One region of the Affinirhizobium pseudoryzae genome, then DNA from elsewhere that is predicted to be linked to it. Evidence: predicted binding sites of a transcription regulator. Region 1 holds the regulator's gene; each other region holds the start of a gene.

Region 1 (7,520 bases):
GTTCGGATAGAGCTTCTTCTCGACGAAGTAGTCGTCCGTCAGCGCGATCTTTTCCAGTTCCATGGCAACCTGCAGCAGCGGGTCGTCCTTGTGGCCGAGTTCGCCCAGCACCTCATGCGTCGTCTTCTGCATGATCTTGGCGCGCGGATCGTAGTTCTTGTAGACGCGGTGACCAAAGCCCATCAGGCGGAACGGATCGTTCTTGTCCTTGGCGCGGGCGATGTATTCCGGAATACGGTCCGGCGTGCCGATTTCCATCAGCATGTTGAGAGCCGCCTCGTTGGCGCCGCCGTGAGCCGGGCCCCAGAGGCAGGCAATGCCAGCCGCGATGCAGGCGAACGGGTTGGCGCCCGAAGAACCGGCGAGACGCACGGTCGAGGTTGAGGCGTTCTGCTCGTGATCGGCATGCAGGATGAAGATGCGATCCATCGCGCGCGCCAGAACCGGGTTGACCTGGTATTCTTCGCACGGCACGGCAAAGCACATGCGCAGGAAGTTTGCCGAGTAGTCCAGGTCGTTCTTCGGGTAAACGAAGGGCTGGCCGATGTGGTACTTGTAGGCCATCGCGGCGATCGTCGGCATCTTGGCGATCATCCGCAGCGAGGCGACCATGCGCTGGTGCGGATCGGTGATGTCGGTCGAGTCGTGGTAGAAGGCCGACAACGCGCCGACCGTGCCGACCATGACGGCCATCGGATGCGCATCGCGACGGAAGCCGGTGAAGAAGCGACTCATCTGCTCGTGCACCATGGTGTGGTGCGTCACGCGGTAGTCGAAATCCTTCTTCTGCGCAGCCGTCGGCAGTTCGCCGTAGAGCAGCAGATAGCAGGTTTCGAGGAAGTCACCGTGTTCGGCGAGCTGCTCGATCGGATAACCGCGATGGAGGAGAACGCCCTCATCGCCATCGATGAAGGTGATCTTTGATTCACACGACGCCGTCGACGTGAAGCCCGGGTCATAGGTGAAGGCGCCGGTCTGTTTGTAGAGCGAGCCGATGTCGATCACGTCGGGACCGATCGTCCCTTTCCGAACCGGAAGATCGACTTTGCTGTCTCCCAATCCAAGATGTGCGCTTGTTTCCGTCATGCTGATCCTCCGATGGTCGGAATGGCGCAAAATGCGCCGAGAAATGAAGCGTATGAACTTGCTATATGATCTGATGCGAGCTGCCAAGCACTCCTGATGGCTAATTGTGCAGCGCGAAATCTGGTCCGAAAACGTCTCCAGGCTGAGGCGCATGCCGAATTCGGCGGCAATGGCCTGCTTTAAATCGATCCAATGCCTTATTCGGCCGGCGAAGCGGCGAAACGGAATTGACCCTGCGACATAAACAGGCGCAGGTTGTCGATCAGTTAAAGGTGATGCGGCAATTTCAACGGGGGTTCGAATTGTCGCCAGAGGCATATCGAGCGACAGAATCATTTGAACGCACCCGGGCCACGGAACGGGAGCAGGAGAGGGCGCTTGCGCCTGTTTTTGCCGATCCGCTTCTCCCCTCCGGACCTCCGAGGCGGCGCGCCCTGCCGGCCCGCTTAACTGCCGGGCTAGCGGTCCTTGGCGTCCGGGGCGAGCCTCTTTCGACGGCGTTTTCCCGGGCCATCCAGGATGAGGTCGCGCATGGCCGGCTGTTCCTTTTGGTGCCGGTTCTGCTGGGGGCGGGGATTGTCGTGTGGTTGAGCCTGCCGCAGGATCCGCCCCCGGCTCTTTTCGGTCTGCTGGTGCCCCTCCTTGCTGTCCGGATTGTTCTCGGCGCCTCAGGCCAGCGGCTTGCAGCATCGGCGGTCATGGCCGTCGTGCTGTTCATTACCGGCATGGCGCTCGCTGCGCTGGAGACACGTTTCTCGCAAACGGTCCTGCTCGACAGCGCCGTCACGACCCAGATCAAGGGTCTCATCGAGCGGCGCGAGGCCGCCGGCGACAATCGGTGGCGCTACATCATCAGGGTGGAGGCAACGGAGAAACCGAGGCTGGCCCGCCCGGTGGAGCGGGTCGCGATCTCGGTGCGCAGTGCGGTCGCGCCATTTGCGCCAGGGGCACGGTTTGCAGGACGGGTGCGCCTGTCGCCTCCCTCTGGCCCGGCCCTGCCGGGGCTGACGGATTTTGGCTTCTCGTCCTTCTTCGACGGCATCGGCGCCATCGGTTATCTCTACGGCAAAGCCGAGGTTTCTGCCGCCAAGCCGGATCTTGGCACCATCGATCACCTCAAGATGGCGGTGTTTGCCCTGCGCGGCATGATCGGCGATCGCATTCGCGCGACGGTACCCGGAGATGCCGGTGCCTTTGCAGCGGCCATTGTCACCGACGAGAGGCGGGCGATCAGCCGGGAGACGCTGGAGGCACTGCGCCTGTCCGGACTTGCGCATATCGTTGCGATCTCCGGCCTCAACATGGCGCTCGCGGCAGGCATCTGTTTCGTCGGGCTGCGCACCGGGCTCGCGCTTTTCCCGCGCATCGCCCATGCGCTGCCGATCAAGAAGATCGCCGCCGCCGGTGCCCTTCTGCTGGTGAGTTTCTACTACCTCATTTCCGGCTTTGGTGTTTCTGCCGAACGTGCCTATGTGATGATGGCGATCATGCTGCTTGCCGTGCTCGCCGACCGACCGTCGATCAGCCTGCACAATCTGGCACTCGCCGCGCTCTTCATCCTCATCAAGTCACCCTCCGCGGTGATGGGGCCGAGTTTCCAGATGTCGTTTGCCGCAACCGCAGCGCTGGTGGCCGGTTATACCGCGTGGACATCACGCGAGCGCGAAAATGGGGCAGGGGGGGCCGCCATGCGCGCCCAGCCGTTGATTTGGAGTGGGGCCAAGTGGGTATGGCTGCTGTTGGCCGGTACCTTTTTCACCTCACTGATCGGCGGGGCGTCAACCGCGATCTTCACCATCGCGCATTTCCATCAACTCACCACCTATGGCCTGGTGGCCAATCTGGCCGCCATGCCGCTGATTTCGTTCGTCATCATGCCGGCGGCACTGGCCGGAATGATTGCCATGCCCTTCGGTCTCGACGCGCCGTTTTTCGCGGTGATGGGGCTTGCACTGGAGTGGGTGATCAGAATTGCCCACACCGTTGCCGCCTGGAACGGAGAGGTTTCCTTCGGTGTGAAGCACGCTCTTTTCCTGCCGCTCGCATCGGCCGGCTTCATCCTGATCGTTCTGTCCAGAACGGCATTGCGCCTGCTCGGCGTGGTGCTGATTGCCATGGCTCTTCTGGTGGACTGGCTGAGCCAGACGCAAAGAATACCTGATCTGCTGATTTCGGAGGACGGCACGCTTCTGGCCTTGCTGCAGAATGACAAGGCCTATGTAAACCGGCCACGCCCGTCCGATTTCCTGTATCGGCAGTGGCAAAGTGCGCATGGGATCGGAGAGACCATCCCGCCGCAGACATCCACCGCCGCACGCCCGGAACCGGAAGAGGCCCCCGAGCCAGCGGGATCCACTGCCGTTAAAGCCACCGTGACCGATGGACCACCCCCGCGACGGCCACCCTTGACGGACGCCGAGTTGCGAACCGCCCGCCAGGCCTTTGCCCGGCAATTTTCAGCGCACACCAGCCGCGGATTTCACTGTGTCCCGTCGCTCGCCTGCACCGCCGTCACAGAACACCACATCAGGATCATGGTCCTGCAGGATTCCCGCTACATCGGTCCTGCCTGCGACGAGGCCGATCTGGTGGTTGCCACATCGACGCGGCTCACCGCCTGCCGGTCCGGCGCGCTTCTCATCACCGGGGAACACCTGCGCCGAACCGGTGCATTGCAACTGTCATTTCCCGAAGCGCCAGGCGCAAGCCGCGACCAGACCGCCTGGGTCCTCACGGCGTCTTTTACCGACGAGTCGCGCCCGTGGCATCAGCACCGGGCCTATTCCTGGCGGACGGGCCGGAACGACAACCAGATCCCGCCGCACCTTGCGCGGCTCATCAGTGGTAACGGCGGATAAGCCCGACGAGCTTGCCCTGCACCTTGACCCGGTCGGAGGAGAAGATGCGCGTCTCATAGGCCGGATTGGCAGCCTCGAGCGCAATCGACGCTCCCTTGCGGCGGAACCGCTTTAGCGTGGCTTCTTCGTCATCGACCAGCGCCACGACGATGTCACCGGCAACCGCCGTGCTGCCATTGCGGATGATCACGGTGTCGCCGTCCAGGATGCCGGCCTCGATCATCGAATCGCCCTTCACCTCCAGCGCATAATGTTCGCCAGGACCCAGCATTTCGAGCGGAACGCTGATTTCGTGCGTGGTGTTCTGGATGGCGGAAATCGGCACGCCGGCAGCAATCCGTCCCATCACCGGGACGGCAGCGGAAGAAGCGCTGTCCTCGGCCACGGCCGTAAGGTTGGGTTTTGCCGGCGGAGCTTTGCCGAGACTGCCTTCGATGACACTCGGGGAGAAGCCGCGCCGGGGTTGCGGCGCCGGTGTATAGGCTTCCGGCAGCTTGATCACTTCGAGTGCGCGCGCCCGGTTCGGCAGCCGTCGGATGAAGCCGCGTTCCTCCAGCGCCGTAATCAGCCGGTGGATGCCGGACTTCGACGCCAGATCCAGCGCATCCTTCATTTCATCAAAAGAGGGGGGCACCCCGGACTCCTTCATGCGTTCGTGAATGAACAGAAGAAGTTCCTGCTGTTTGCGTGTGAGCATGGCGACGATCCTGATGGAAACAAATCCAGAACAGACACTATATGTTCCATATGTGTTCTGCAAGTGCTTAAAATCTGTTGAAGCATGCATCAACGGCGGGAATAGCTCGATTTTTCTTCCCGTAAAGAGAACGTGTTGCCACAAAGCAGTCTTGCGGAAGCGATGGCCAGTCGTTGCCGGGATGACGAAGCTACGCGATTCGCACAGCAGAGGGCGTGCATCCCGGGGCGGCTTTTCGGAAGCGTCTTTTTGCGCGGCGTCGGTGCTCGCCGGTCTGTGCCGCGGTCCCCTCCGATCTGTTGGGTGACAGCGGATCGCTGCGCTGCTAATCAGCGTCCCACAAGCACCGGGGCTGGCGGCCCGTGCGGCAAGGGCCGGCCCCGTGGCAAGGGCGGTGCGCGTTGCAGGTGTGGTTGAGGGTCTTAAGGAGTGAAGCAGATGTCAGTGAAAGCCAATTCGGAAGTCTCGGTCGGCGAGGGGTCCTCTCGTGTCGTGTTTTCCAACAGCGCGCCCTTCTCGCTGATCTGCGGTCCCTGCCAGATGGAGAGCCGCGAGCACGCCTTCATGATGGCGGGTGCGATCAAGGAGATCTGCGACAGGCTTGGCATCGGGCTCGTCTACAAATCGTCTTTCGACAAGGCGAACCGCACGTCCTTATCGGGCAAGCGCGGCATCGGTCTCGACAAGGCGATGGAGATCTTCGTTGATCTGAAGAAGGAATTCGGCTTTCCGGTGCTCACCGATATCCACACGGAAGAACAGTGCGCCCTGGTGTCCGAGACGGTGGATATCCTGCAGATCCCGGCCTTCCTGTGCCGGCAGACGGATCTTCTGGTGGCGGCCGCCAAGACCGGTCGCGTCATCAACGTGAAAAAGGGCCAGTTCCTGGCGCCCTGGGACATGAAGAACGTGCTGGCCAAATTTACCGACAGCGGCAATCCGAACGTGCTCCTGTGCGAGCGCGGAGCCTCCTTCGGTTACAACACGCTGGTCTCCGACATGCGGTCTTTGCCGATCATGGCGGGCCTCGGCGCACCGGTGATCTTTGACGCGACCCATTCGGTGCAGCAGCCGGGTGGTCAGGGTGGATCGACCGGTGGCGAGCGCCGTTTTGTCGAGACGCTCGCGCGTGCGGCGGTTGCCGTCGGTGTGGCCGGTCTTTTCATCGAAGCCCATGATGATCCGGACAACGCACCGTCCGATGGACCGAACATGGTGCGTCTCAGCGATCTCGAACGTTTGCTGGAAAAGCTGATGGCGCTGGACGCCGTTTCCAAGGCGGCCTGAGATGCGGTTGAAGCTCCGGGGGCGGATCGGCTGTCCCTGGAGCTTTGCGATCGGGGTCAGGAGGCCAGACGATAAGGCGCGCCGGCGTGCTGCGCCTTTGCGGTCTGTGTCTGACCGATCTCGAAACGCGCCATCTGGCGGGCGAGGTCCTGCGCATGTTCGGCGAGGTCCTGGCAGGAGGCGTTCGCCTCTTCGGCCATGGCGGCGTTCCGCTGCGTCACCTGGTCCATGTCGTTGACGGCCTGGCTGATTTCGGCAAGTGCGCTGGATTGCTCGCTGGCCAGGCCAACGATCGTTTCGATCAGCTGTGAGACCGCCAGCATCTGGTTTTCGATTACCCCCAGTGTTTCGCCCGTCCGGTTGACGAGTGTCACGCCCGTTTCCACCTGGGTGGTCGAGGTGGCGATCAGCTGACGGATTTCCTTGGCGGCACTGGAGGAGCGTCCGGCCAGTTCGCGCACCTCCTGAGCAACGACCGCAAAACCCTTGCCGGCTTCACCGGCTCTTGCGGCCTCGACACCGGCATTCAGCGCCAGAAGATTCGTCTGGAAGGCGATCTCGTCGATCACGCTGATGATCTGGCGGATCTGTGCCGAGGATTCCTCGATTTTCGACATGGCGGAAACGGCTTCCTGCACGATGCTGGTTGACTGTTCAGCACCCTGTTTCGTTTCCTCCATCCGAACATTGGCGGTGCGGGCGTGGTCGACCGTGGTCTTGATGGTCGCCGTCACCTCGGCAAGTGCGGATGCGGCTTCTTCCAGTGACGCGGCCTGCGTTTCGGTTCTTTGCGACAACTCGTTCGTGCCGCCGGCAATGCTGGAGACACCGGCGCGCACGGCGCCCATGGTGTCGGAAATGTAGGAGAGGGTCTGTTCCAGCGCCTGCAGGCTGCTGTTGAATTGCGCGCGCAGTTGCTCGTAATCGGGGGAGAAGGGCTGCTGGATCCGCGTGGTCAAGTCGCCGCGTGACAGCCGCGCGAGGCCGGTACTGAGTGTCTCGATGACACGCGCCCGTTCGGCATCGTCGGCGCTGCGGCGTGCCATGTCCGCCCGTTCTGCCAGAAGCACACGCTCCCGTTCGTCCTCCTGGCGTTTGCGGGCCGCAATGCGCTCCAGTGCGTTTTCGCGGAAGACGGTGACAGCACCGGACATCTCGCCGATTTCGTCGCCCCGGTCGTGGTATGGCACAGGTTGGGTATAGTCGCCCTTGGCCAGAATGCTCATATAGTCGCGCATGCCAGTCAGCGGGCGGATGGCGCGCCGGTGCATGGCAAACAGACCGAGGACGAGCACGCTTGCAGCGCCGATGGCGGCAAGCAGCGACACGGTGGTCAGCCAGGTCGTTTCGCTTGCAGCCTGTTTTTCTGCCGCGGCAAGAAAAGTATTGGCGCTGCCGACAAGCTTGACGACTTCCTCCTGGTGCTTCTGGAAAGCGCTTTGCAGGGCGGTCACGGCATCGCGCATCTGGCCGGCATCGCCGGATCGTACCGCAGCCGAATAGGGGCCGGCGATGATCTGCCAGAAGGTCTCCGATGTGGGCTCGACGGACCGTGCAAGCTGGTTCTTCAGATCGTCGGCGAGATCCGTTCC
Region 2 (7,520 bases), 1.7 Mb from region 1:
TCGGTTTCGGACAGCTTGCGCATGCCGATGCTGACGGCCTTGGCCACCGGCACCTTCAGACGCATCTTGTCTTTTTCAAAATCGATCACGAACAGTTCGAGCTTCATACCAGCCACTTCCTGTTCCTCAATCGCCGTGATAGTGCCTACACCGTGGGCCGGATACACGATCGATTCGCCGGTCTTGAAGCCGTGGCGTGCCGAAGATTTTTTCTGCTGGGTCGTCATTCGTTTAACAAACTCCCTGTTACGCACCCAGCCATCCGTAGGCTAGGGCCGGGTCAGTCAGGCCCGGATGAGACGGGGGAACCGTCGGGTGACTCCATACTGGTCCGACCAAACGCGCGCGAAAACAACCTCTCTCGCGATTAGCGACGACAAGATCCAAACACTGGCTTTGTCACGGAAACCGCGCGGGGTGATCAGTTGCTTTCGTGATGTTTTTGGGCACGCGAATGCCGCTTTGTGGAACAGTTCTTATCGTCTACCACAAATATGGGAAGAAATCAATGATTTGCTTTCGCAGATGCACCGACGCAACGGTCGCGTCAGTGCACAATCATTAAGCAGCCCTTAAAGAGACCGTGGTAAGGCGAATCAATCGCCCTTGCCCGGCTCCGGCGAAAAGTACTGTTCGTACTTGTTTTCGACGCCGTCCATTTCCTTGGCTTCCGGCAGCGCATCGCGCTTCACGGTAATGTTCGGCCAGATCTGCGCAAACTCGGAATTGACCTTCAGCCACTTGTCGAGGCCCGGCTCCGTATCAGGCTTGATCGCCTCGGCGGGACATTCGGGCTCGCATACGCCACAGTCGATGCACTCGTCCGGATGGATGACGAGGAAGTTCTCGCCTTCGTAGAAGCAGTCGACCGGGCAGACTTCAACGCAGTCGGTGTACTTGCAGCGGATACAATTGTCGGTCACGACATACGTCATGAGGCACTCCAGTGACGTCTCAGTTGGTCTGCATCGAAAACGGAGGACGGATGCCCTCCGGAGCGGGGCCGGACCACGGCGAAACCCAAGCTTTGCAGCGCGCACAGCGGATGGGCCCCGGCTTTTTCTGGTCCGTAATAGCTTTGCACCGGCATAGCAAGGATAAACAATCCCTCAAACAGCCGAGCAGGAGATCGTTGTGCTAAACGGGCGAAATACCGCTGGCTCGCAACGTCATTCCCGTTCGCGAACACGCCGCTGCGCCCGCTCGAACGCCGTCAGCCGCGGCTGGTCATCCGCCGAAAGATCCTCGTAGAGAAGCCGGGCTTCCTCGTAAGGTCCGCGCCGTGTCCCGCTGTCCCGAACGAGCAGCACGAGATCGCGGCTCTCAAGTTGCAGGTCCAGCCGGTCGCCGGGCTTGATCATGCGGCTCGGCTGCGTCACCGGCTCGCCGTTGACGCGCACCAGACCCGCCTCAACCAGATCCTGGGCGAGCGAGCGCGACTTGCACAGGCGCGAAAAGAAAAGCCACTTGTCGATGCGCTGACGCTGATCTCCAGGTGGCTTTTCCGTCATCTCACTTCTTCATCTGCTCCTTGAGAGCAGCGAGCTTGGCGAAGGGCGAATCCGGATCGATCGGCTTCTCCTTGCGGGGCGGTTTTGCCTCGAACCGGGCAGGCTGCGCCGATTTGTCGCGGTCCGGACGCGGCGGACGATCGCCGCGGTTGTCCGGGCGACGATCGCCCCGGTTGGGACGTCCGCCATCGCGTTGGCCATCCCTCTGGCCGTCGCGGTGACCACCGTCACGCTTGCCACCGTCCCGGTTGTTGCCGCCCTCACGCGGGCCGCGGGCGGCTTGGTCGGAACGATCACCACCACGGCGATTGCCGCCGCGGGCCTCGTCACCCTGACGATTGCCCTGGGCACGACGCTCGCCCTGCGGGCGCGCTCCACGCTGGTTCTCGCTGCGGCCGCCACCGGGACGCCACAGGAGAACCGGCTTCGGCTCTTCCGCCGTCTCGGGCTCTGCCACCGTCTCGGCAGTCTCCGCCGCAGGCGCGGTTTCGCTTGCCGGTGCCTCTGCCTCGGCAGTAGCCCCGTCCGGAGCAGCCGTTGCCTCCGCAGTCTCCTGCGGAGCCGGATCGGCATCGTCGTCTGCTGCCGGTTCGGCAGCGGCCTCGGCTGCATCGGCAGCCGGCGCGGCGGTCGCATCCTGGCTCGACAGATGCGCCTGGGCTTCCTCTGCCTTCACCTGGTCGGCGCGGTAACCAAGACCCTTGAGGATTTCCTCGATATCGTCCGGCGTTGCGCCCAGGATCGACAGCATGGCCGTCGTCGTGGTGAAGCGGCGACCGTCATAGGCGCCTTCCGGACGCGGCGAGGTGCCCGGCTTCCACTGCAGAAGCGGACGGATGAGATCGGCCAGACGCTCGAGGATATCGACGCGCACGGCACGCTTGCCGAGGAAGCGGAAGCCGGCGAGCTTGTAGAAGCTGCGCTCGAAGCTCGGGTCCGTCACCACGGACGTGCGGCCGGCGGCGAGCGCCGGGATCAGTTCGCCGTAACCGGGCTTGTCGAGACCGTCGTTCTTCAGCGCCCAGAGAAGCGTGATGAGTTCGGCCGGGGCCGGCTTCAGAAGCGCCGGCATGAAGATGTGGTAGGCGCCGAAGCGGACGCCGTAACGGCGCAGCGATGCGCGTGCATCCTGGTCCAGCGTCTTCACCTCGTCGGCCACGTCGCGACGGAAGAGAACGCCGAGATTTTCGACGATCTGGAAGGCCAGCCCCTTCGCCATGCCCTGCAGGTCTTCGGCGCGCGACAGATCGTCGAGCGGCTTCAGGACGGTTGCGATATGGTGGTTGAGGAAACGCTCGAGCCGTGCGGCGACATGATCGCGGGCATTGCCGGTCAACTGCTCGTCGGCCAGCAGGATCACGCGGGGATGCATGATGTGGTCTGCGGCAGCAAGCTTCGCAACCGGTTCGCCCAGCCAGCGCAGGGAACCATCCGAGCCGAGCGCCAGATCATTGTTGCCACAGGCGTAGAGGCGCGCGGCGCGCGCTTCGAATTCCAGTGCCAGCGCCTTCTGCGCAGCCCCCTGCACCGCCCGCGCATCCGGACCTTCGGCACCGGAGATGGGCGTGAACCGGAAACCGGCTAATTGACCAACGTGATGCCCTTCGACGAAGACATCCCCATTTACACTGATTTCAGCTTCCAGCATCGCATTCTCTCTCAGGCGCTTCATGAGCACAGATGTCCTGCGATCAACAAAGCGTTTCGTCAACCGTTCATGTAGTGCGTCGGACAACCTGTCTTCGATTTCCCGTGTCTTTTCTTGCCAGTGTGTCGGATGAGCCAACCAGCCGGGACGATTGGAGACATAGGTCCAGGTCCTGATCTGGGCAATCCGCGCAGACAGGGTGTCGATTTCGCCGTCCGTCCTGTCGGCCCGCTGCACCTGCTCGGCCATGAAATTTTCGTTCACGGTCCCGAATCGCACCAGATCAAAGAAAAGGGTCGAAATGAGGTCGGCATGCTGCGCGGGCGTGATCCGCCGGTAATCCGGCAGCGCGCAGGCCTCCCACAACCGCTCCACCCGCTCCGGCGTATTGGCAAGATCGGCCACTTCCGGATAGCGCGCGAGATAATCCAGCGCCTGGCTGTCGGTGGCCGGCAGCGCACGCGTGAGCCCCTGCACCTTAGGTGCGGCATCGAGGCTCTGGCGCAGATCGCGCAGCGAGGAATAATCGAGCGCCTTCGAGCGCCACTGCAGAACCTTCACCTGGTCGAACTGGTGGCTTTCGATCCGCTCGACGATTTCCTCATCGAAAGGCTGCACCTGGCCGGTCACGCCGAACGTGCCATCCTTCAGGTGACGACCGGCGCGACCGGCAATCTGGCCGAGTTCGCCGGGATTGAGATTGCGGAACTGGTAGCCGTCGAACTTGCGGTCCTGCGCGAAGGCCACATGGTCGACATCCAGGTTGAGGCCCATTCCGATGGCGTCGGTCGCCACCAGATATTCCACATCGCCTTCCTGGTAGAGCCCGACCTGCGCATTGCGCGTGCGGGGGCTGAGCGCGCCGAGCACGACGGCGGCGCCGCCGCGCTGGCGGCGGATCAGTTCCGCGATCGCATAGACCTCGTCTGCGGAAAAGGCGACGATGGCGGTGCGCTGCGGCAGCCGGGTGATCTTTTTCTGGCCTGCGTAAAAGAGCGTGGAGAGGCGCGGTCGCTCCACCACCGTGATGCCCGGCAGCAGGCGCTCCAGGATCGGCCGCATGGTGCCGGCCCCGAGCAGCAGGGTCTCCTCCCGCCCGCGCAGATGCAGGATACGATCGGTGAAGATGTGACCGCGCTCGAGATCACCGGCAAGCTGCACCTCGTCGATGGCCACGAAAGCCGCCTTCGTTTCGCGCGGCATGGCTTCGACGGTACAGACGGAAAAACGGGCATTCGGCGGAGTGATCTTTTCTTCGCCGGTCACCAGGGCGACATGTGACACGCCGACCTTCTCGACAAGCCGTGTATAGACTTCGCGCGCCAGCAGCCTGAGCGGAAGACCGATGACGCCAGAGCCGTGCGCAACCATGCGCTCGATGGCATAATGGGTCTTGCCGGTATTGGTGGGTCCGAGGACCGCGGTTACACCGCGACCACTCAAGATCATGGGCTGGGAATTCAAAGCCGGTATCCGCACATCCTGTCGGGCAGGTGCCGTCCGCAACCGCCATGCGCACACACATGGCGTCCCTGCACGCGAATGGCAAGCCGTTCCTGCGGGCAAATCCGTCGGCCGTTGAAAAAACAGCACTTATCCCGCGAGCCCCGTCCTGCCGGAAGCGCAAGAACAGGGTGAGAACGAATCGCTGACGTCAGGGGATTCAGCTTTTGTTCAGGTCCAGATGTAGAAGATCAGAAGAGGGCCGACACCCGATGAAGAAATGAGCGACGAGCCGTGTCTTCGTCAGATAATCGGCAGAAGATTGTTGAGCCATTGTTCGAAAAAGGAGGAGTCAAGCGGCGTTTCATCTTCAGGACCGTGACCGCATCATCTCACAAGGTGTGAAGCGGTTCGGCGGGCAAGAGGGAGGCGGCCATCAGCCGATTGGGGGGTGCGGAACCAAAACCCGGATCCAGCGTTTTCGCGGCACAGAAATCGCCTCGGAGACAAAAACAATGCTGGGCACCATCCTCCTGATCATCCTGATCTTGGCTTTGATCGGCGCTTTGCCGAGCTGGGGACACAGCCGCAATTGGGGATATGGGCCATCGGGAGGTCTCGGCCTCGTCGTGTTGATATTGATCATTCTGCTTCTGATGGGCAGGATTTAACTTGCGAATATTCGCACATCCAAGGGAAGGAAGTCGGACATGAAGAAGATTTTTGCGGCTGCGGCCATGGTTGCCATGCTCGCCTCGTGCACCACCACGGAACGTGGCACGGCCATCGGCGCCGGCACCGGCGCCGTTATCGGCGGTGCCGTGACCAATAGCTGGGGTGGCGCGGCTGTCGGCGCCGTCGCCGGTGGCCTGGTCGGCGCCGCGATCGGCGAATCCCAGAAGAACCCCGGCTACTGCGTCTATCGCGACCGTTATGGCCGCACCTACGAGGCCCGCTGCCGCTAAGGCTGAAGCGAACGCCTGGAACTATCATGCTGTGCCGGCGCCTTACCGCGCCGGCATTTTCATGCTTGCTGGGCAGGTGCCCTCCGGCTGAGACTGCATCCTGCAATCACACACAAAAAAGCGCCGAGGCGCGAGCCTCGACGCTGTTTAAGGACGTATCAGCTGGATCAGGCGAAATACTGCCCGCCATTGGCCGAAATCGTTGAACCGGTGATGTAGCCTGCATCATCCGACGCCAGGAAAACGACGCAACGGGCAATTTCTTCCGGCTGCCCCAGTCGACCGACCGGGATCTGCGGCAGGATCCGCTCGTTCATTACCTTTTCCGGAACCGCCATGACCATTTCGGTCGCGATATAACCGGGGCAGATCGCGTTCACGGTGATGTTCTTGGCAGCTCCCTCCTGCGCCAGCGCCTTGGTGAAACCGATATCACCGGCCTTTGCCGCAGAGTAGTTCGCCTGCCCCATCTGCCCCTTCTGGCCGTTGATGGAGGAGATGTTGATGATCCGGCCGAAGGAGCGGTCCCGCATCCCGTTCCAGACAGGATGCGTCATGTTGAAGAGGCCGGTCAGGTTGGTGTTGATCACCTCGTTCCACTGCATCGGCGTCATCTTGTGGAACATCGCATCGCGCGTGATGCCGGCATTGTTGACCAGAACGCCAATCGGGCCAACCTCCGCCTCGACTTTCGCGATGCCTTCGGCACAGGCCTCATAGGAGGACACGTCCCATTTGAAGACGGCAATGCCCGTCTCCTCCTGGAAAGCACGAGCACGCTCGTCATTGCCGGCATAATTCGCCGCCACCGTATACCCGGCGGATTTCAGCGCGATCGAAATGGCCGCGCCAATGCCGCGCGTACCGCCGGAAACCAATGCCACTCTCGTCATGCTGACTTCCCCCCTTTGGACAGAGAACCGACCGGTCCTTCTCCTGGGACCGGCTGAAGGCCTAAACTACCGATGATGCAATGATCACATGGCCTCGACGCACATGGCGACACCCATGCCGCCGCCGATGCAAAGCGTGGCAAGACCCTTCTTCGCGCCGCGCCGCTTCATCTCGAACACGAGCGTGTTGAGAACGCGCGCACCGGACGCACCGATCGGGTGACCGATGGCAATGGCACCGCCGTTGACGTTGACGATCGACGGATCCCAGCCCATGTCCTTGTTGACGGCGCAAGCCTGGGCGGCAAAGGCCTCGTTGGCTTCGACGAGATCCAGATCGCCGACCGACCAGCCGGCTTTTTCGAGCGCCTTGCGCGAGGCCGGGATCGGGCCTGTGCCCATGATCTGCGGATCGACGCCGGCCGTTGCCCAGGACACGATGCGCACCAGAGGCGTGATGCCGCGGCGAACCGCTTCCGCTTCCGTCATCAGGACAGCGGCAGCCGCACCGTCATTGATGCCCGACGCGTTTCCGGCCGTGACCGTGCCTTCCTTGTCGAAGGCGGGGCGCAGCTTGGTCATGCTGTCCAGCGTGGCGCCGGCACGGATATATTCGTCCGCATCCACCGTGACGTCGCCCTTGCGGCCCTTGATGATGAAGGGAATGATTTCGTCCTTGAAGCGACCGGCCACCTGGGCGGCTTCCGCCTTGTTCTGCGAAGCAACCGCAAATTGATCCTGCTCGTCACGCGAAAGCTGCCACTGACGTGCGATGTTCTCCGCCGTGATGCCCATGTGATAACCGTAGAAGGCATCGGTCAGGCCATCCTTGATCATCGTGTCGAGCATCTTCATGTCACCCATCTTGGTGCCGTTGCGAAGATGGGCACAATGCGGCGCCATGGACATGGATTCCTGGCCACCGGCGACGATGATCTTGGCATCGCCAAGCGCAATCTGCTGCATGCCGAGGGCCACGGCGCGCAGGCCCGAACCGCAGAGCTGGTTGATGCCCCAGGCGGTCGCTTCCTTCGGCGCGCCGGCCTTCATGGCGGCCTGG
Region 3 (7,520 bases), 240 kb from region 1:
CCGAGAAGCTCAATGATTTCCGGCAGGATGCCGCGCGTCTCGGCATCAAGGTCGTGCCGCCGTCGATCCAGACCTCGTTCCGCAAGTTCGAGACCGGCGACAACTGCATTTTTTATTCGCTGGCCGCCATCAAGGGGGTGGGCGAATCCGCCGTCGAGCATATCGTTGCCGTGCGTGGAGACACGCCATTTGCGAGCATCGAGGATTTCTGCCTGCGGATCGATCCGAAACAGGTGAACCGCCGCGTGCTGGAAAGCCTGATCTATGCCGGCGCCTTCGATTGTTTTGGTAAGGACCGCGCCGAGATGGTGACGGGCCTCGACCGTATCATCGGCTATGCGCAGCGCGCCGCCGAAGGCAAGACCAGCGGCCAGCACGACATGTTTGGCTCCTCATCCGCCGCCGGTCCGGAAAAGCTCATCCTGCCCACCTTCGATCCCTGGACGGCGTCGGAAAAGCTGATGCGCGAATACCAGGTGCTCGGCTTTTACCTCTCCGCCCATCCGCTCGATACCTACAAGGATGTGCTGGCAAAAATGCGCGTGCAGAACTACGCGGAGTTTTCCGCCGCGGTGAAGGCGGGCGCGAGCGCCGGGCGCCTTGCGGGCACCGTCACTTCGAAACAGGAGCGCAAGACCCGCACCGGCAACAAGATGGGCATCGTCACCTTTTCCGATGCAACCGGCCAGTTCGAGGCGATCCTGTTTTCCGAAGCGCTGAACCAGTACCGCGACCTGCTCGAGCCCGGCAAATCGCTGGTCATTACCGTCCAGGCGGACGAGCGGCCGGAAGGCATCGGGTTGCGCATCCAGACGGTGCAGTCGCTCGAAGAAAAATCGGTGCAGATGCAGAAGGCGCTGCGCGTCTATGTGCGTGATTCCGGACCCTTGCGCACCGTGGCGCGGCACCTCAATGCGCGGGGGGATGGCCTTGTCTCCTTCGTCGTCATCAAGGATGACGGCAAGCGCGAGATCGAGGTGGAGCTGACGGAGAAATACCGCATCTCGCCGGAAATCGCTGCCGCCTTGCGTGCAGCCCCCGGCGTGCTCGACGTGGAACTGGTCTGAGACCTGTCGAAAGCGCCGTGCGAAAATCTTAGGCGCGCGGCGGCCTGTGGGTGACGGTGATGAAGTCGGTGCCCTTCGTCGTCTCAGGCCCGACGCCGGTGTCGGAGATGGTGAGCGAGCTGCCGGTCGAGATCATCGCGTTGATCCGTTGACGCAATTCGTCGGGCACATGGATGCGGTCGAGCACCGCCGTCAGCGCCATCGGCCCGGTGACGGCATCCGCGGTGATGCCGAGCCGATTGCGCGTCGCCTCCGTCAGGTGGTTGTCGAGGCTGAGGCCCTGCCAGTCCGCCGTGCCCTTGTCGCGGTTCACCGCCGTCACGGTGAGGAAATGCGTGCCGAGCGCGGTGCCCGGTTCGGCAAGGCCGATCGGTTCGGACAGAACCTCCTGAAAGCCCTGGCGGATCATCAACTGGCCGGTCGGCGGTTCGGCGCGTCCGCTGGAGGCGTACAGCGCCGAGAGCATTTCGGCGGTCAGCGCCGGGCCCTTGGTCGCAAAACCCTTCCAGCGCTTGTAGGCGTCGATGGCGCTGCGCGTGTTCGATCCGATGATCCCGTCTGCGGTACCCGCATCGAAACCGAGCTCCGTCAGCATGGCCTGCACGTCGGCCACCGTCTCGCGGTCGCTGCGGCGGGTGATGAGGATGCGCAGCGGCGCCGGTTCCTCGGCGGCGGAGGTTTCCGCCTGCGGCAAGGGGAGCGGCAGCGGCGAGGTCGGCATGTTCATCGCCACCTCCACCTGCCGCACCGCATGGTCGGTGGAGGAGGGGCGCAGCGAGGCATCCGACAGCACATTGCCGGCAGGTCGCTCGGCAGGCGGCGCAAACAGGGCGGCATGCGCGACCTGCTGCGGGCTCACCGTCTCGTCGCTGATGATCACATGCACGCCGCGGGCGGTCATCTGGTAGAGTGATTTGGCAAAGGCCGCCGGCAGGCGCACGCAGCCATGCGAGGCGGGATAATTCGGCACGCTGTTGGATTCATGCAGCGCAATGCCGGACCAGGTCAGCCGCTGCATCCAGGGCATTGGCGCATTCGAATAGATGTTCGATTCGTGGTACTTGCGCTTTTCCAGCACGGAAAAGATGCCGGTCGGCGTGTCATGGCCTTGCTTGCCGGTGGACACCTTCGACGTGGCGACCACCGTGCCGCCGTCATAGACGGCCAGCGACTGGCTGTCTTTCGACACGATGATCTGCAGGGTTCGTGCACTGTCGGCGGCGGCGACCGTCGTCGCACAACCGGACATCAGAGCGAAGATGATCGCCGCACGCTTCAACATGACACAAGAACCCCATACGCAGTACCAAGGCTGGAAGAATATGAGGGGAAGTTTAAAGAAGGCTTAGGCATGTTCGTTCTGGCCGCTCCTCGCGAAAACGTGATCCCTCATCATGTTGCCTTCCTCTGATTGCCGAAGGTGAAACCGGTCTCCACTGCCGCCTTGCCGAACTTGTCGCGCAGCCGGTCCATGGCGGCCTCGGCAGCGGCCCGGCGGGCGGCCTGCGGATCCACGAGATCGGGCGGATCGGCGCGGGCGGGATCGCAAAGATCCGTCACGCCGATGCCGATCAGGCGGAATTTCGTGCCATCGGTCTCCTTTTCCAGAAGGTTCAGCCCGGTGCGGAAGATCCGGTCGGCAAGTTGCGTCGGGTCCTCCAGCCGGCGGTTGCGCGTGCGGCTCTTGAAGTCGGCGGTCTTCAGTTTCAGAACGACGGTCTGGCCGGCAATCTCCTGTTTCTTCAGCCGGTGCGAGACCTTTTCCGATAGGGCGCGCAGGATGGGAACGAGATCCTCGTGGCGGGAAATATCGTCGAAGAAGGTCGTTTCTGCCGAGACGCTTTTTGCCGGATCGTTGGGATGCACGTTTCTGTCGTCGATGCCGCGCGACAACCGAAAGAGGCGCTGCCCCATGGTGCCGTAGCGGCGCATCAGGTCGCCTTCCTGCATTCCCTGCAACTGCCCGATGGTGCGGATGCCATCGGCCTGCAGGGTTGTCGCAAAGGCCTTGCCGACGCCCCAGATCGTCGTCACGGGCCGTGGCGCCAGGAAACTCAGCGCCTCCTCCTGCCCGATCACCGAAAAGCCGCGCGGCTTCTGCAGATCAGACGCGACCTTGGCCAGGAACTTGCAATAGGAGAGGCCGACCGACAGCGTGATGCCGATCTCGTTTTCCACCCGCCGCACGAGTTTGGCGAGAATACGGGCGGGCGGATCATGATGCAGGCGTTCGGTCCCGGAAAGATCGAGGAAGGCCTCGTCGATGGAGAGCGGCTGCACGAGCGGCGTCAACTCCTGGAACATCGTTCTGACCTGACGTCCGACGGCGACATATTTCTCCATGTTGGGGCGGATCACGACCGCATCCGGGCAGGCCTCCAGCGCCTTGAACATCGGCATGGCCGAGCGCACGCCGCTGATGCGGGCGATGTAGCAGGCGGTGGAGACGACCCCGCGTTTGCCGCCGCCGATGATGACCGGCTTGTCGGCCAGGTCCGGATTGTCGCGCTTTTCCACGGAGGCATAAAAGGCGTCACAGTCGATATGGGCAATCGACAGGTCGTAGAGCGCCTTGTGGTAGAGAAGTCGCGGGCTGCCGCAGGCACGGCAACGGCGCCGGCCGTCCGGCTGGCCGGTCAGGCAGTCACGACAGAAGCCTGGATCATAGGCGGCAGAGGAGGACATGGCGCGGAACAAAGGTTGAACGAAGCCCACCATAATTCCGGCTGGGGGCCGTTACAAGCGCCGTTGCGCTAAGGCCAGCACTTGCCGCGCAATTATCGGGTGTTGTGGCTCAGGCGCCGAAGAAGTGACGTTCGATCTCACGTTCCGCCGCGTGCCAGTCCGCCACCTGCACCACATGCGGTCCGGGTTTGGGGGCATGCTTGTGCATGTCGGATTGCGGCATCAGGTGCACCAGCAGGCATTCCGGCACGCTGTCGGCCACGGACACGTGGTTGTGCACCATGTCGTCGATGAAGGCCAGGGGAAGGTCGCGGCGGCCATGCATCTGCCGCACCACCGGCCCCTTCGGGCTTTCGGTGGCAAGAAGCGGAAAGGTGAGGTCGAGCCGGTCGAGCAGACGTCGGCGCATCTCGGTATAGCGCGGCGGCATGGCGGTGAGGAACACCACGTCGGCTTGCGTGCCAAGTGCCTTCAGGCTGGTGACGGCATTGCCGAACGGCGTCTGCCAGTCTTCCTGTGCCTCGAAGAAATCGAGGATCAACTGGGTCACGAGACTGTCCGCCAGCGGCTGCTGGTCGATGGTGGAGATGATGTTGCCGTGCAGTCGATAGGAGCGGGGCTCCAGCCGATGGCCAAGACTGTCCAGAAACCGCTGGAAGGGCATCAGGAATTCCAGCACCACGTCATCCACGTCGCACACGACGAGCGGCCGGTCGTTGAGGCGCACATGCGCAATGTCCACGATGTCGCTCATCCGCTCTGCCCGGAATCGAGGCCTGGACCGGAGTAGTGATGCCAGGCCAGCACCACCGCCTCGGGTTTCCACTGGCTCGCCTCGCAGAAGGTCATCAGCGTCGGTTCATGCGCCATCACGAAATCGACCATGCCCGCTAGAAAGCCCGGATCGTTCACGGCGCTGCGCATCTGGGTCGGCTGCACGCCGGAAAGCGCCAGGAAACGACCCAGCATGTCGGGCTCGCCGGCCAGCCATTGCAGAATGGCGGCTGCGGTCTCGTCCGGGGCCGGAAGGGCGTGCGATTTTCTTGGGTCGGGGAGCATGCGGTGATAAATTTCCTTTTCCTCAACCAAATGGCTCTAGTGTCGCGATAGCTGATGATGGAATCGGCCTCCTGCAACCTTATATACCGGTAGGTTGCTGACAAGGCAGGATTTAAGGATGTGCCGATGCCCAAGAGGGTGATGATTGTCGAAGACAACGAGCTCAACATGAAGCTCTTCCGCGATCTGATCGAAGCCTCCGGGTACACGACCATTCAGACGCGCAACGGAATGGAAGCGCTCGATCTGGCGCGCAAGCACCGGCCCGATCTCATCCTGATGGATATCCAGTTGCCCGAGGTCTCCGGTCTTGAAGTCACAAAGTGGCTGAAAGAAGACGACGAGCTGCATGTCATCCCCGTCGTCGCCGTCACCGCTTTTGCCATGAAGGGCGACGAGGAACGGATCCGTCAGGGCGGCTGCGAGGCCTATGTGTCGAAGCCGATTTCCGTGCCGAAATTCATCGAGACGATCAAGACCTACCTGGGCGACGCATGAGCGGGAGCGGTGAGCGATGACAGCGCGGATCCTCGTCGTCGATGACATTCCGGCGAACGTCAAGCTGCTGGAAGCCCGGCTTCTGGCGGAATATTTCGACGTTCTGACAGCCGACGATGGATACAAGGCGCTCGATATCGTCGCCAACACCCATGTGGACATCATCCTCCTCGATATCATGATGCCCGGCATGGACGGGTTCGAGGTCTGCGAGCGCCTGAAGGCCGATCCGAAGACCGCGCACATTCCGGTCGTCATGGTGACCGCCCTCGACCAGCCCGCCGACCGTGTGCGTGGCCTGAAGGCCGGCGCCGACGATTTCCTCACCAAGCCGGTCAACGACCTGCAGCTTGTGTCGCGGGTCAAAAGCCTGGTTCGCCTGAAGACCCTGAGCGACGAACTGCGCATTCGTGCCGAGACGGCGCGCCACATCGGTTTCGAGGACTACCTGCGCATGGACAGCCTGGATGCGCCAGGGCAGGTGCTTCTCATCGACGGACGCGCCAGCTCGCAGGAGCGCATCATCAAGGCCTTGAAGCCGGTTGCCGACGTGACCGCCATGTCGGACCCGCAGGCTGCGGTATTCGAGGCGGCGGAAAACCCGTTCGATCTCGTCATCATCAATGGGACCCTCGATCAATACGACCCCTTGCGGCTGTGCGCGCAACTGCGCCAGCTGGAGCGGACGCGTTTTCTGCCGCTGTTGCTGGCAACGGAACTGGGGGACGAGGATCTTATCGTCCGGGCGCTCGATCTCGGCGTCAACGACTACATCGTGCGCCCGCTCGACCCGAACGAACTGGTGGCGCGCACGCTGACCCAGATCAAACGCAAACGCTACAATGACCGGCTGCGCTCGAGCGTGCGCCAGACCATCGAGCTGGCCGTCACCGACGGCCTCACGGGTCTCCACAACCGCCGTTATCTCGACAACCATCTGAAGACGCTGTTCAACCGTGCGGCGGCCCGGGGCCGGTCACTGTCGGTCTGCATCACGGATATCGACCGGTTCAAGCAGGTCAATGACACCTATGGCCACGATGCCGGCGATGAAGTGCTGAAGGAGTTCGCCCGTCGCATCCGCTCGACGGTGCGGGGCGCCGATCTCGGTTGCCGTTACGGCGGCGAGGAATTCGTCGTGGTGATGCCGGATACCGATGGGGCGGCGGCCGCCATGATTGCCGAGCGCCTGCGCGACATCATCGAACGGACGCCGTTTGCGCTGCCCGGGACAGACGTTGCGCTCAACATCACCGCCTCGCTTGGAATCGCCACCAACGTGCCGGGCGTGGAAACGCCCGAGCAACTTTTAAAGCAGGCGGACAGGGCGCTGTACGAGGCGAAAAACAGCGGTAGGAACCGTGTCGTCGCTGCTGCGGCGTGATGTCGCGTCCAATGCATCCATGCGTGGGATGAAGTAAATCCGCTCGTGCGGTCACCGCCTTGTCACTCAGTTCAAGTTATAGTGCAGCGATGGAGCGACGAGGAGACTTCCGTGCGATCTCAGCATGGTCGAACTTTTGATTCGAGCCCGATCCCGCGTGAACGTCCGCTGTCGAAGCTTTACCGGTCGACCAGTGTAAACCGACGCATCTACACTCTACGGTATGCATTTACTGAATGTTGCTCACTTATGCACAGTTGTCTCAGCGCAAATTTTAACCATGGCGCACGACTTCTGGGCGTTGGGTTAAGAATAGGTTGATTTTTGAAAGGTTTTACGCAAGTTTAGCGACAGCCAAGCTGTTCCGTCTGGAACACCAGATACCCCATGATGCTCAGGTCCGCCGCATCTCCTGGGTCGTGGGGTCGGTCGGTCGGTGTGCAAATACGCGGTTCCTCGTGCCGCCTTGCATGCCGACCGGCCCCCGAAACCGGCGCCCAATCCGTCATCTTCCACTCGTCTTTTCACGCGCTGATCGGTCTGCTGCAGACCAACGAACATCGCCTTCGCCTGCGATGCGGAGCACGTCCGGGCTGTCGGGTCGCTTGGGGTGTGCTATCCGTCTACCGTGCAATCCAAACAAAAAAGGCGCGGAACCGATCAGGTGCCGCGCCTTTAACTGGAACTGCGATCAAGTTTACTTGATCTTGGTTTCCTTGAACTCGACGTGCTTCTTCGCAATCGGGTCGTACTTGGTCTTCGTCATCTTGTCCGTCATCGTACGGCTGTTCTTCGTCGTGACGTAGAAGAAACCGGTATCGGCCGTC

What was found. Region 1 encodes LexA, which represses DNA repair genes until DNA is damaged. Its sites were predicted from a motif close to TGTTCNNNNTGTGTTCNG; they were not measured.
Region 2: a site for LexA is predicted at 4,785-4,802, ahead of G6N78_RS06835 (helicase-related protein). Genes of this name have one in related genera too.
Region 3: a site for LexA is predicted at 3,757-3,774, ahead of G6N78_RS16245 (DNA polymerase IV). Genes of this name have one in related genera too.

Annotation. Positions count from the first base shown of each region.
Region 1 covers NZ_CP049241.1:3,091,674-3,099,193, reverse strand. Annotated here, with positions in the region: gene gltA (citrate synthase) at 1-1,086, opposite strand, end outside; gene G6N78_RS14980 (ComEC/Rec2 family competence protein) at 1,668-3,944, shown strand; gene lexA (transcriptional repressor LexA) at 3,925-4,641, opposite strand; gene kdsA (3-deoxy-8-phosphooctulonate synthase) at 5,080-5,928, shown strand; gene G6N78_RS14965 (methyl-accepting chemotaxis protein) at 5,985-7,520, opposite strand, start outside.
Region 2 covers NZ_CP049241.1:1,375,496-1,383,015, forward strand. Annotated here, with positions in the region: gene G6N78_RS06820 (CarD family transcriptional regulator) at 1-227, opposite strand, end outside; gene fdxA (ferredoxin FdxA) at 597-935, opposite strand; gene G6N78_RS06830 (RNA-binding S4 domain-containing protein) at 1,170-1,511, opposite strand; gene G6N78_RS06835 (helicase-related protein) at 1,513-4,608, opposite strand; gene G6N78_RS06840 (DUF3309 family protein) at 5,118-5,273, shown strand; gene G6N78_RS06845 (YMGG-like glycine zipper-containing protein) at 5,313-5,567, shown strand; gene G6N78_RS06850 (beta-ketoacyl-ACP reductase) at 5,735-6,460, opposite strand; gene G6N78_RS06855 (acetyl-CoA C-acetyltransferase) at 6,545-7,520, opposite strand, start outside.
Region 3 covers NZ_CP049241.1:3,330,761-3,338,280, reverse strand. Annotated here, with positions in the region: gene dnaE (DNA polymerase III subunit alpha) at 1-1,067, shown strand, start outside; gene G6N78_RS16250 (L,D-transpeptidase family protein) at 1,096-2,349, opposite strand; gene G6N78_RS16245 (DNA polymerase IV) at 2,460-3,752, opposite strand; gene G6N78_RS16240 (hypothetical protein) at 3,862-4,506, opposite strand; gene G6N78_RS16235 (DUF3572 domain-containing protein) at 4,503-4,811, opposite strand; gene G6N78_RS16230 (response regulator) at 4,938-5,309, shown strand; gene G6N78_RS16225 (PleD family two-component system response regulator) at 5,326-6,693, shown strand; gene rpmG (50S ribosomal protein L33) at 7,391-7,520, opposite strand, start outside.